2 regions of the Pseudoalteromonas sp. SG41-5 genome follow, and region 1 is predicted to be linked to the other one. Evidence: predicted binding sites of a transcription regulator. Region 1 holds the regulator's gene; the other holds the start of a gene.
What was found. Region 1 encodes MetJ, which represses methionine synthesis genes. Its sites were predicted from a motif close to TAGACGTCTAGACGTCTA; they were not measured.
Positions count from the first base shown of each region.

Region 2: a site for MetJ is predicted at 1,896-1,913, ahead of metK (methionine adenosyltransferase). Genes of this name have one in related genera too.

Region 1 is NZ_JACJFH010000004.1:77,544-81,925, forward strand. It holds gene rpmE (50S ribosomal protein L31) at 99-311, shown strand; gene H5232_RS02080 (malic enzyme-like NAD(P)-binding protein) at 876-2,117, shown strand; gene metJ (met regulon transcriptional regulator MetJ) at 2,227-2,547, opposite strand; gene metB (cystathionine gamma-synthase) at 2,783-4,045, shown strand; gene metL (bifunctional aspartate kinase/homoserine dehydrogenase II) at 4,052-4,382, shown strand, end outside.
Region 2 is NZ_JACJFH010000095.1:6,569-10,950, forward strand. It holds gene H5232_RS18965 (diacylglycerol kinase) at 1-80, shown strand, start outside; gene metK (methionine adenosyltransferase) at 645-1,796, opposite strand; gene tkt (transketolase) at 2,071-4,062, shown strand.

The DNA.
Region 1 (4,382 bases):
TTGTTGCTTAGAATACGCGTCCTAAATAATTTGTTTTAACGACGTATGGTGCCAGACTCCGGGTTTGGAGAGCGATGCGGCCTTAACTAGAGGTTTCTATGAAAGAAGGTATTCACCCTAAGTACGAAGTAATTTCAGCATCATGTTCATGTGGAAATAAATTCGAAACTCGTTCTACTCTGTGTAAAGACATTCACTTAGACGTATGTTCTGCGTGTCACCCGTTTTACACTGGTAAGCAAAAAGTTTTAGACACAGGTGGCCGTGTTGATCGCTTTAACAAGCGTTTCGGTTCACTTAGCAGCAAGTAATTCTTGTTGTTTTGTCGGAAAAAGCACCTTAGGGTGCTTTTTTTTATGCCTGCTATTTATTAAAAACACCGCCTTTTAGTCTTTATTTCTTGCTCTAGTGCTCCAGCTTTACGCATTCATTATGTTGTGACTATTTCCCACTTTTATATCCAGTATAGCGAGTAAATAACAGACAAATAGTGATTTGTTGACTATATTGTCATTCTCGTTAAAGCGATAAATTAAACGTTTTTGTCGGTAAAGTTAGGTCTTTTGCGGTTAAATGTTGTTAACGTCTTACTTTGATGGTTTTTAGTCATAGGTCATTATTTTTGCTTTAAAGCGTTGCATAATGAGCATTTTAAGATGGGTTTTTTGATGCTTTGTGGCGTTTTTATAGCCGAAAATTGAAGCTTTTTTGCAAAAAATGCTGACAAAACGCATAAAATTAACGGATATAGCATATAACAGGATAGACCTGATATTGCTTGAATTTAATTATAATATAGGTATCGTTCCCTATAAGATATAAGAACTGCTTACTCTCACTTTCAACTTAACTTACTTGCAGGATAAAATCGCGTTATGTCAGACTTTCGTGAACAAGCTTTACATTACCATTCGCACCCCGTTCCAGGAAAAATTAGCGTTGAGCTTACAAAGCCAGCTGAAACCGTACAAGATCTTGCACTCGCATACAGCCCCGGTGTTGCAGAACCGGTACGTGAAATAGCTGCTGATCCCGCTAATGCCTACAAATACACCGGTAAAGGCAATATGGTTGCGGTTATTACTAACGGCACCGCTATTTTAGGTTTAGGTAACTTAGGTCCATTGGCTTCAAAACCGGTTATGGAAGGTAAAGCGTTATTATTTAAACGCTTTGCGGGTCTAGATTCGATAGATATTGAGGTGAAACACAATACCACCGAAGATTTCATCAATACAGTTGCTAACATCGCTGATACGTTTGGCGGTATTAACTTAGAAGACATTAAAGCGCCAGAGTGTTTTGAAATAGAAAAAGCATTGATCGAGCGTTGTAGCATTCCAGTGTTCCACGACGATCAACACGGTACCGCGATTGTAACGGCTGCTGGTATGATCAACGCACTTGAAGTACAAGGCAAAGAAATCGAAGATGCGATTATCGTTTGTTTAGGAGCCGGTGCCGCAGCGGTTGCGTGTATGGAGCTACTGATCAAGTGTGGTGCATTGCGTGAACATATTTACATGTTAGATCGTAAAGGCGTTATTCATACTCGTCGTGATGATTTAAACGAGTACAAACAGTTATTCGCTAACAATACAGATAAGCGCACACTGCAAGATGTTATTGCTGATGCCGATGTATTTGTTGGTGTATCTGGCCCGAATTTACTTTCTCCTGACGATCTTAAGTTAATGGCTGATCGACCTGTAGTGTTTGCCTGTTCAAACCCAGATCCAGAAATCTCACCAGTGCTTGCTCATGGTGCTCGCGATGATTTAATCATGGCAACGGGTCGTTCAGATTATCCAAACCAAGTTAACAACGTGCTGTGTTTCCCATTTATTTTCCGTGGTGCGCTAGATGTGCGTGCAAGCAAAATTAATGATGAAATGAAAATTGCTGCGGTTGACGCTATTCGTAGCATTGCTAAAGAACCAGTACCAGCGGAAGTATTAAAAGCGGCGGGTGTTGAGACACTTGAATTTGGTGCGCAGTATATTATTCCAAAACCGATGGATCCGCGTCTATTACCGCGCATTGCCAAAGCAGTAGCGCAAGCGGCAATTGATTCTGGTGTTGCACAAATTGATATGCCGGAAAACTACATGGAGTAGCTGCTTCGCTGCAATTGGTAATGGCACAATAATAAAAACCTCAGCAACTTACGTTACTGAGGTTTTTTTGTAGCCAATTCCTGAAGCAGGAATATATACAAATGATAACTTAATCTTCGTTGAGTACAGGTACTTCGAGACCCATTTCAAGCATGATTTTTTTCACTTCTTCAGGCACTTTCTCTGGATTATCTTTACGTAAATCTTCATCGTTTGGCAGTGGTTGGCCAGTAAATGCGTGTAAAAATGCTTCACAAAGTAATTCGCTATTTGTTGCATGGCGAAGATTATTAATTTGACGACGAGTGCGCTCATCAGTCAAAACTTTTAATACATTTAGCGGGATCGAAACGGTGATCTTTTTAACTTGTTCTGATTTTTTCCCGTGTTCTGCGTATGGGTGAATATATTCACCATTCCATTTAGCCATAGGATGTATCGTTGCCTCAGGTTGTTAATTGTTTGCGCGACCTTTTGCAGCGCAAAGATGGCGAAATTCTATCGTGTTAAAAAAGATAGTCAAATACTTGTTTTTTAGCCATCTAGAGGCTTAAATGTTTTTACTTCTAATCTTGCGGCTAAAACCGCATAAATGCTTTGACTTATTAAATTTGATCCTCTAACCTTTTAGACGTCTAAACATCCATTTAATTGTAGGTGACGGTATGAGTCAAAAGAATAAAGCAACCATTGCAGTACGCAATGGTATTGATGCAGATAAACATCACGGCGCGGTTGTGCCTCCCATTCATTTATCGACCACCTACTCATTTGCTGATTTTGATAAAAAGCGCCAATATGATTATGGCCGTAGCGGCAACCCAAACCGTGATTTACTCGCTGAAACGCTCGCTAAGCTTGAAGGTGGCGCTAAGGGGATTATCACTGCAACGGGCATGGCTGCGGTGCATTTAGCTACTCAGCTGCTAAACAGTGACGATACCTTAGTGATCCCACATGATTGCTATGGCGGTAGTTACCGCTTATTCACCTCACTTGAAAAGCGTGGCTTATTAAAGTTAGTGGTTTTAGATTTAACTAAATCTGAAAATCATCAAAAAATTCTTGAGATAAAACCAAAGCTAATTTGGATTGAAACACCGAGTAATCCTATCTTACGGTTAACCGATATTAAAGCGATCACCACGATTGCTAAGCAGTGCGGTGCGTTGGTTGGTGCCGATAACACATTTTTATCACCTGCTTTGCAAAACCCAATTGAGTTTGGTGTTGATATTGTGGTGCATTCGACCACTAAATATATTAACGGTCACTCAGATGTTGTTGGTGGTGCGGTCATCGCCGCTACCCAAGAGTTGGGTGATGAGCTTGCTTGGTGGGCTAATAACATTGGCATTACCGGTGCCCCGTTTGATAGCTACTTAACGTTACGTGGTTTACGTACTTTGAATGTTCGTTTACGTCAGCATCAAGAAAATGCCTTTATTATTGCCCAATATCTAGAAAACTCCCCTTATGTAAGCCAAGTATATTACCCTGGATTAGTATCTCATCCACAGCATGAACTCGCTAAACAGCAGCAACGTGGTTTTGGTGGCATGGTAAGCTTTGATATCAAAGGTGATATTAATGATGCTGCAGAATTTTTGACCAGCTTAGAAGAATTTAGCTTAGCTGAGTCATTAGGTGGGGTTGAGAGTTTGATTTGTCACCCTGCAACTATGACCCACGCAGGTATGGAGGCAACTGCTCGTCTTGCTGCGGGAGTAGGTGATACCCTGATCCGTATTTCGGTGGGCATTGAAGATGTAAAAGATTTAATCGCTGACTTAGATCGTGTATTCAATAAAGTGAAACCAGGTCAAGCTCAGCACGGCGCAAAAGTAATCGCTTCCTCTGTTCAACAACAAGATGATGAGCAATCAAGCTCATTTAAACTGACTCCTGCACATACGGCTTTGTGGTAATAAAAAATGGTAAATATAGTTCATAAATTTGGTGGTTCTAGCCTTAGTTCTGCAGAGCGTTATCAGGCCGTAGCAAATATTATTCTAGCCCATACGGAAGCCGGTGATTGTGTGGTGGTATCCGCAGCCGGTAAAACTACTAATACGTTAGTTACGCTATGGCAGAGTTACCAGCAAGGTGATCAACAGGCAGTGAGTGATATTTTATTGCAGCTTGATAATCATCAACGTACTTTGATCGAGCAGTTATTGAGTCCAGCAGCGCGACATACGGCATTAAACGTATTAGAACAAGAGCTAGCCTTAATTGCACAGCAAACTCAACAGCAAAGCTTAC
Region 2 (4,382 bases), on a different contig from region 1:
CTGTGACATTAGCACTGATAGTGTTATTTATTGTATGGGCTGTGGCTGGGTATGAAAAGATAATTACATTGATAGGTTAGGAAGTTAGGCAAAACGTTACAGGCTTTGAGCGACAAGCTTCGAATACACCCAAGTCACTTTCTAGAACCGAGCTTTAATTGCGCGGGGTAAACCCGCGCCTACGTCTGGTAGCAGCGAGTTTATCTCGCGATAAACACTTTATCCTTCGCGGTGGCAAGCCACTCGCCTACAAGTAATATCCACCGCGCTCCTGTAGGTCGCCATTTATGGCGACAAGCCTATTTACCTCCGAGGGTAGGAGGCGCTGTGCGCTACACCGAGAAGACAAAAGTAAAGTTAATTACTTACAGGTTTTCCTCTATGAACTCTGTGGTGAAATTATTAAAGAATAGGTTTGCACCAAGAGTAGTGAATAAGGGGGGAAATACCACTGGCTTCGAACACGCCCTAACTCCTAGCCACTTCCTAGAACCTAGTTTTAATTTTGCGGGGTAAACTCGCGCCTACGTCTGGCAGCAGCGAGTTTACCTCGCGACAATAACCTACGCATTTACAACAACATAATCAGCAGGCATAAAAAAAGCGCCAATTGGCGCTTTTTTGTATTCACACAATGGCTAATATTAAAGACCAGCTGCTGCGCGAAGTGCGTCTGCTTTATCTGTGCGTTCCCAAGGGAATTCATCACGACCAAAATGCCCGTAAGCTGCAGTTGGTAGATAAATAGGGCGCTCAAGATCAAGCATTTTAATTAAGCCATATGGACGTAAGTCAAAGTGTTCACGAATCAATTCAATTAAACGTGATTCTTCAAGCTTGCTGGTACCAAATGTTTCAACACTGATTGACGTTGGCTCTGCAACACCGATTGCGTAAGAAACTTGTAGCTCACATTTGTCAGCAAGGCCCGCAGCAACGATGTTTTTAGCAACGTAACGTGCAGCGTACGCAGCTGAACGGTCAACTTTTGATGGATCTTTACCTGAGAATGCACCGCCACCGTGACGAGCCATGCCGCCATAGGTATCAACGATAATTTTACGACCAGTAAGACCACAGTCACCCATTGGGCCACCGATTACAAAACGGCCAGTCGGGTTAATGAAAAACTTAGTTGCACTAGTGATAAGCTCAGCAGGCAGTACCGGCTTGATAATTGTTTCCATCACAGCTTCTACTAAATCTTTTTGTGAAATGTCTTCACTGTGTTGAGTAGAAAGTACCACAGCGTCAATACCTACTGGCTTGCCGTTTTCATATGCAAAAGTAACTTGTGATTTTGCATCAGGACGTAACCAGTTTAGCTCGCCGCTTTTACGTACTTGCGCTTGACGCTGTACTAAACGGTGTGAGTAAGTGATTGGTGCAGGCATTAATACTTCAGTTTCATTACATGCGTAACCAAACATTAGGCCTTGGTCGCCAGCGCCTTGTTCTTCTGGGCTAGTACGGTCAACACCTTGGTTGATGTCAGGAGACTGCTTACCAATCGTGTTTAAAATTGCACACGAGTCGGCATCAAAACCCATATCAGAATGAGTGTAGCCAATTTCACGTACAGTTTTACGTGTGATTTCTTCGATATCAACCCATGCGCTAGTAGTGATTTCACCACCAACCATAACCATACCAGTCTTTACGTAAGTTTCACACGCAACACGGGCATGAGAATCTTGTTCTAAGATGGCATCTAGTACCGCGTCAGAGATTTGGTCCGCGATTTTATCCGGATGACCTTCAGAAACAGATTCAGAAGTAAATAAATGTTTTGCCATTGTCTTTGCTCACAAATATTGCGCTTCACAAACGTCGGTAAGAGCGCTAAAAAATTTAGGGGCGTATTTTATCTAAAACAACGATAGTTGCATAGTGTTTTTACGCCTAGACGTCTAAATAAAATTACTAATAACTTTTTGTTCTTAAAAAAAATTCATAATGCCCAATTTAATCAGGTTTTTAATTGCATACAGCCCCTACAATAAGTAAGAATGGATCTTCAAATGAATACACACAATAACCAGCGCAAATACAGTAAAGGTAGGAGAATCCATGCCGTCTCGCAAAGAACTTGCAAATGCTATTCGCGTCTTATCAATGGACGCAGTACAAAAGGCCAAATCTGGCCACCCTGGAGCCCCTATGGGCATGGCTGATATCGCAGAAGTACTATGGCGCGATTATCTAAACCACAACCCAACAAATCCAGAGTGGGTAGATAGAGATCGATTTATACTTTCCAATGGCCACGGTTCAATGCTTATTTATTCTCTATTGCATTTAAGTGGTTATGATTTACCAATTGAGGAAATTAAAAACTTCCGTCAAATGCATTCAAAAACACCAGGACACCCAGAATATGGGTATGCGCCAGGTATTGAGACTACTACGGGCCCACTTGGTCAAGGGATCACTAACGCGGTAGGTATGGCGATTGCTGAAAAAGCATTAGCCGCGCAATTTAACCGCGAAGGTCACGATATTGTTGATCACCACACATATACTTTCTTAGGCGATGGTTGCTTAATGGAAGGTATTTCTCATGAAGCATGTTCACTTGCCGGCACATTAGGCCTAGGTAAGCTTGTTGCGTTTTGGGATGACAACGGTATTTCAATTGATGGTGAAGTTGAAGGTTGGTTTAGCGATGATACACCTGCACGCTTTAAAGCCTACGGTTGGCATGTAGTAAGTGACGTTGATGGCCATGACTCTGACGCTATCCGCGCAGCCATCGAAGAAGCACGCAGCATCACCGACAAGCCAACACTAATTTGTTGTAAAACAGTTATCGGTTATGGTTCACCAAATAAATCAGGTAGCCATGATTGTCACGGCGCACCACTAGGTGAAGACGAAATCAAAGCAGCACGCGAGTTCCTTGGTTGGACTGGTGAAGCATTTGAAATCCCAGCTGATATTTATGCACAATGGGATGGCAAAGAAAAGGGTAAACAACTTGAAGCTAACTGGGATGAAAAATTTGCCGCGTACGCCGCTGCACACCCAGAACTAGCCGCTGAATTTAAACGCCGTACTAGTAGTGAGTTGCCAGCAGATTGGGCTGAAAAATCACAAGCATATATTGAGCAACTAGACGCAAATCCAGCAAACCCAGCATCACGTAAGGCATCGCAAGACGCACTGAATGCATTTGGTCCATTACTGCCTGAATTTATGGGCGGATCAGCTGATTTAGCCGGTTCTAACCTGACTATTTGGAAAGGCTCTAAAGGCTTAACACGCGATGATGCCAGCGGTAACTACATCTATTACGGTGTACGTGAGTTTGGTATGTCGGCGATTATGAATGGTATTGCATTGCATAAAGGCTTTATTCCTTACGGCGCAACTTTCCTAATGTTTATGGAATATGCACGTAATGCTGTTCGTATGGCTGCACTTATGAAAGTGCCAAGCATTTTTGTATACACACACGATTCAATCGGTTTAGGTGAAGATGGTCCAACTCACCAACCAGTAGAGCAAATTGCTAGCATGCGTTTAACGCCAAACTTAGTTAACTGGCGCCCGTGTGACCAAGTTGAGTCTGCGATTGCATGGCAACAAGCGATTGAACGCCAAGATGGTCCAACATCACTTATCTTTACTCGCCAAGGCCTTGAGCAACAAACTCGCTCTGCGCAGCAATTAAGCGACGTGAAAAAAGGTGGTTATGTGCTGAGCTGTGATGGCGAGCCTGAGCTTATCTTAATCGCAACTGGTTCTGAGGTGCAATTAGCACAAGATTCAGCCGCGCAACTGCGTAAGCAAGGTAAAAAAGTACGTGTTGTCTCTATGCCATCGACCGATGTATTTGATGCACAAGACGCTGCTTATAAAGAAAGTGTACTACCAGCTGCAGTTTCACGCCGCGTAGCCGTAGAAGCAGGTATTGCTGACTACTGGTATAAATATGTAGGTTTAAACGGCGCTGTAGTAGGTATGACCACCTTTGGTGAGTCAGCACCAGCTAATGCGCTGTTTGAGCACTTTGGCTTCACGGTAGAAAACATCGTAAACAAAGCAAACGAATTGTTTTAACCTTAAAGGTTAAAATGTAAAAAGCCCGCACTGTGTTAAACGCAGTGCGGGCTTTTTTATACAGAGCTGTAAGCTTTAAGCCGTCAGCTATCAGCTATCAGCTATCAGCTATCAGTTTTAAGTCTGAGGCGCAGTGCTAGGGAAAAGCCGTAGGAGGGTGCTTTAGCCCCGATTTTATAGGCGCTTCAGTCCCGATGTTATGTTGTTTAAGTCGTTCTATTTGATTTCTCTTAAGCTGAAAAAAAACTTAGTGATAGTAATATCTTAGCTAATTTGTTAAAACTATATAAAGTAGAAAGTGAGCGTTAATTCAGCAGAAA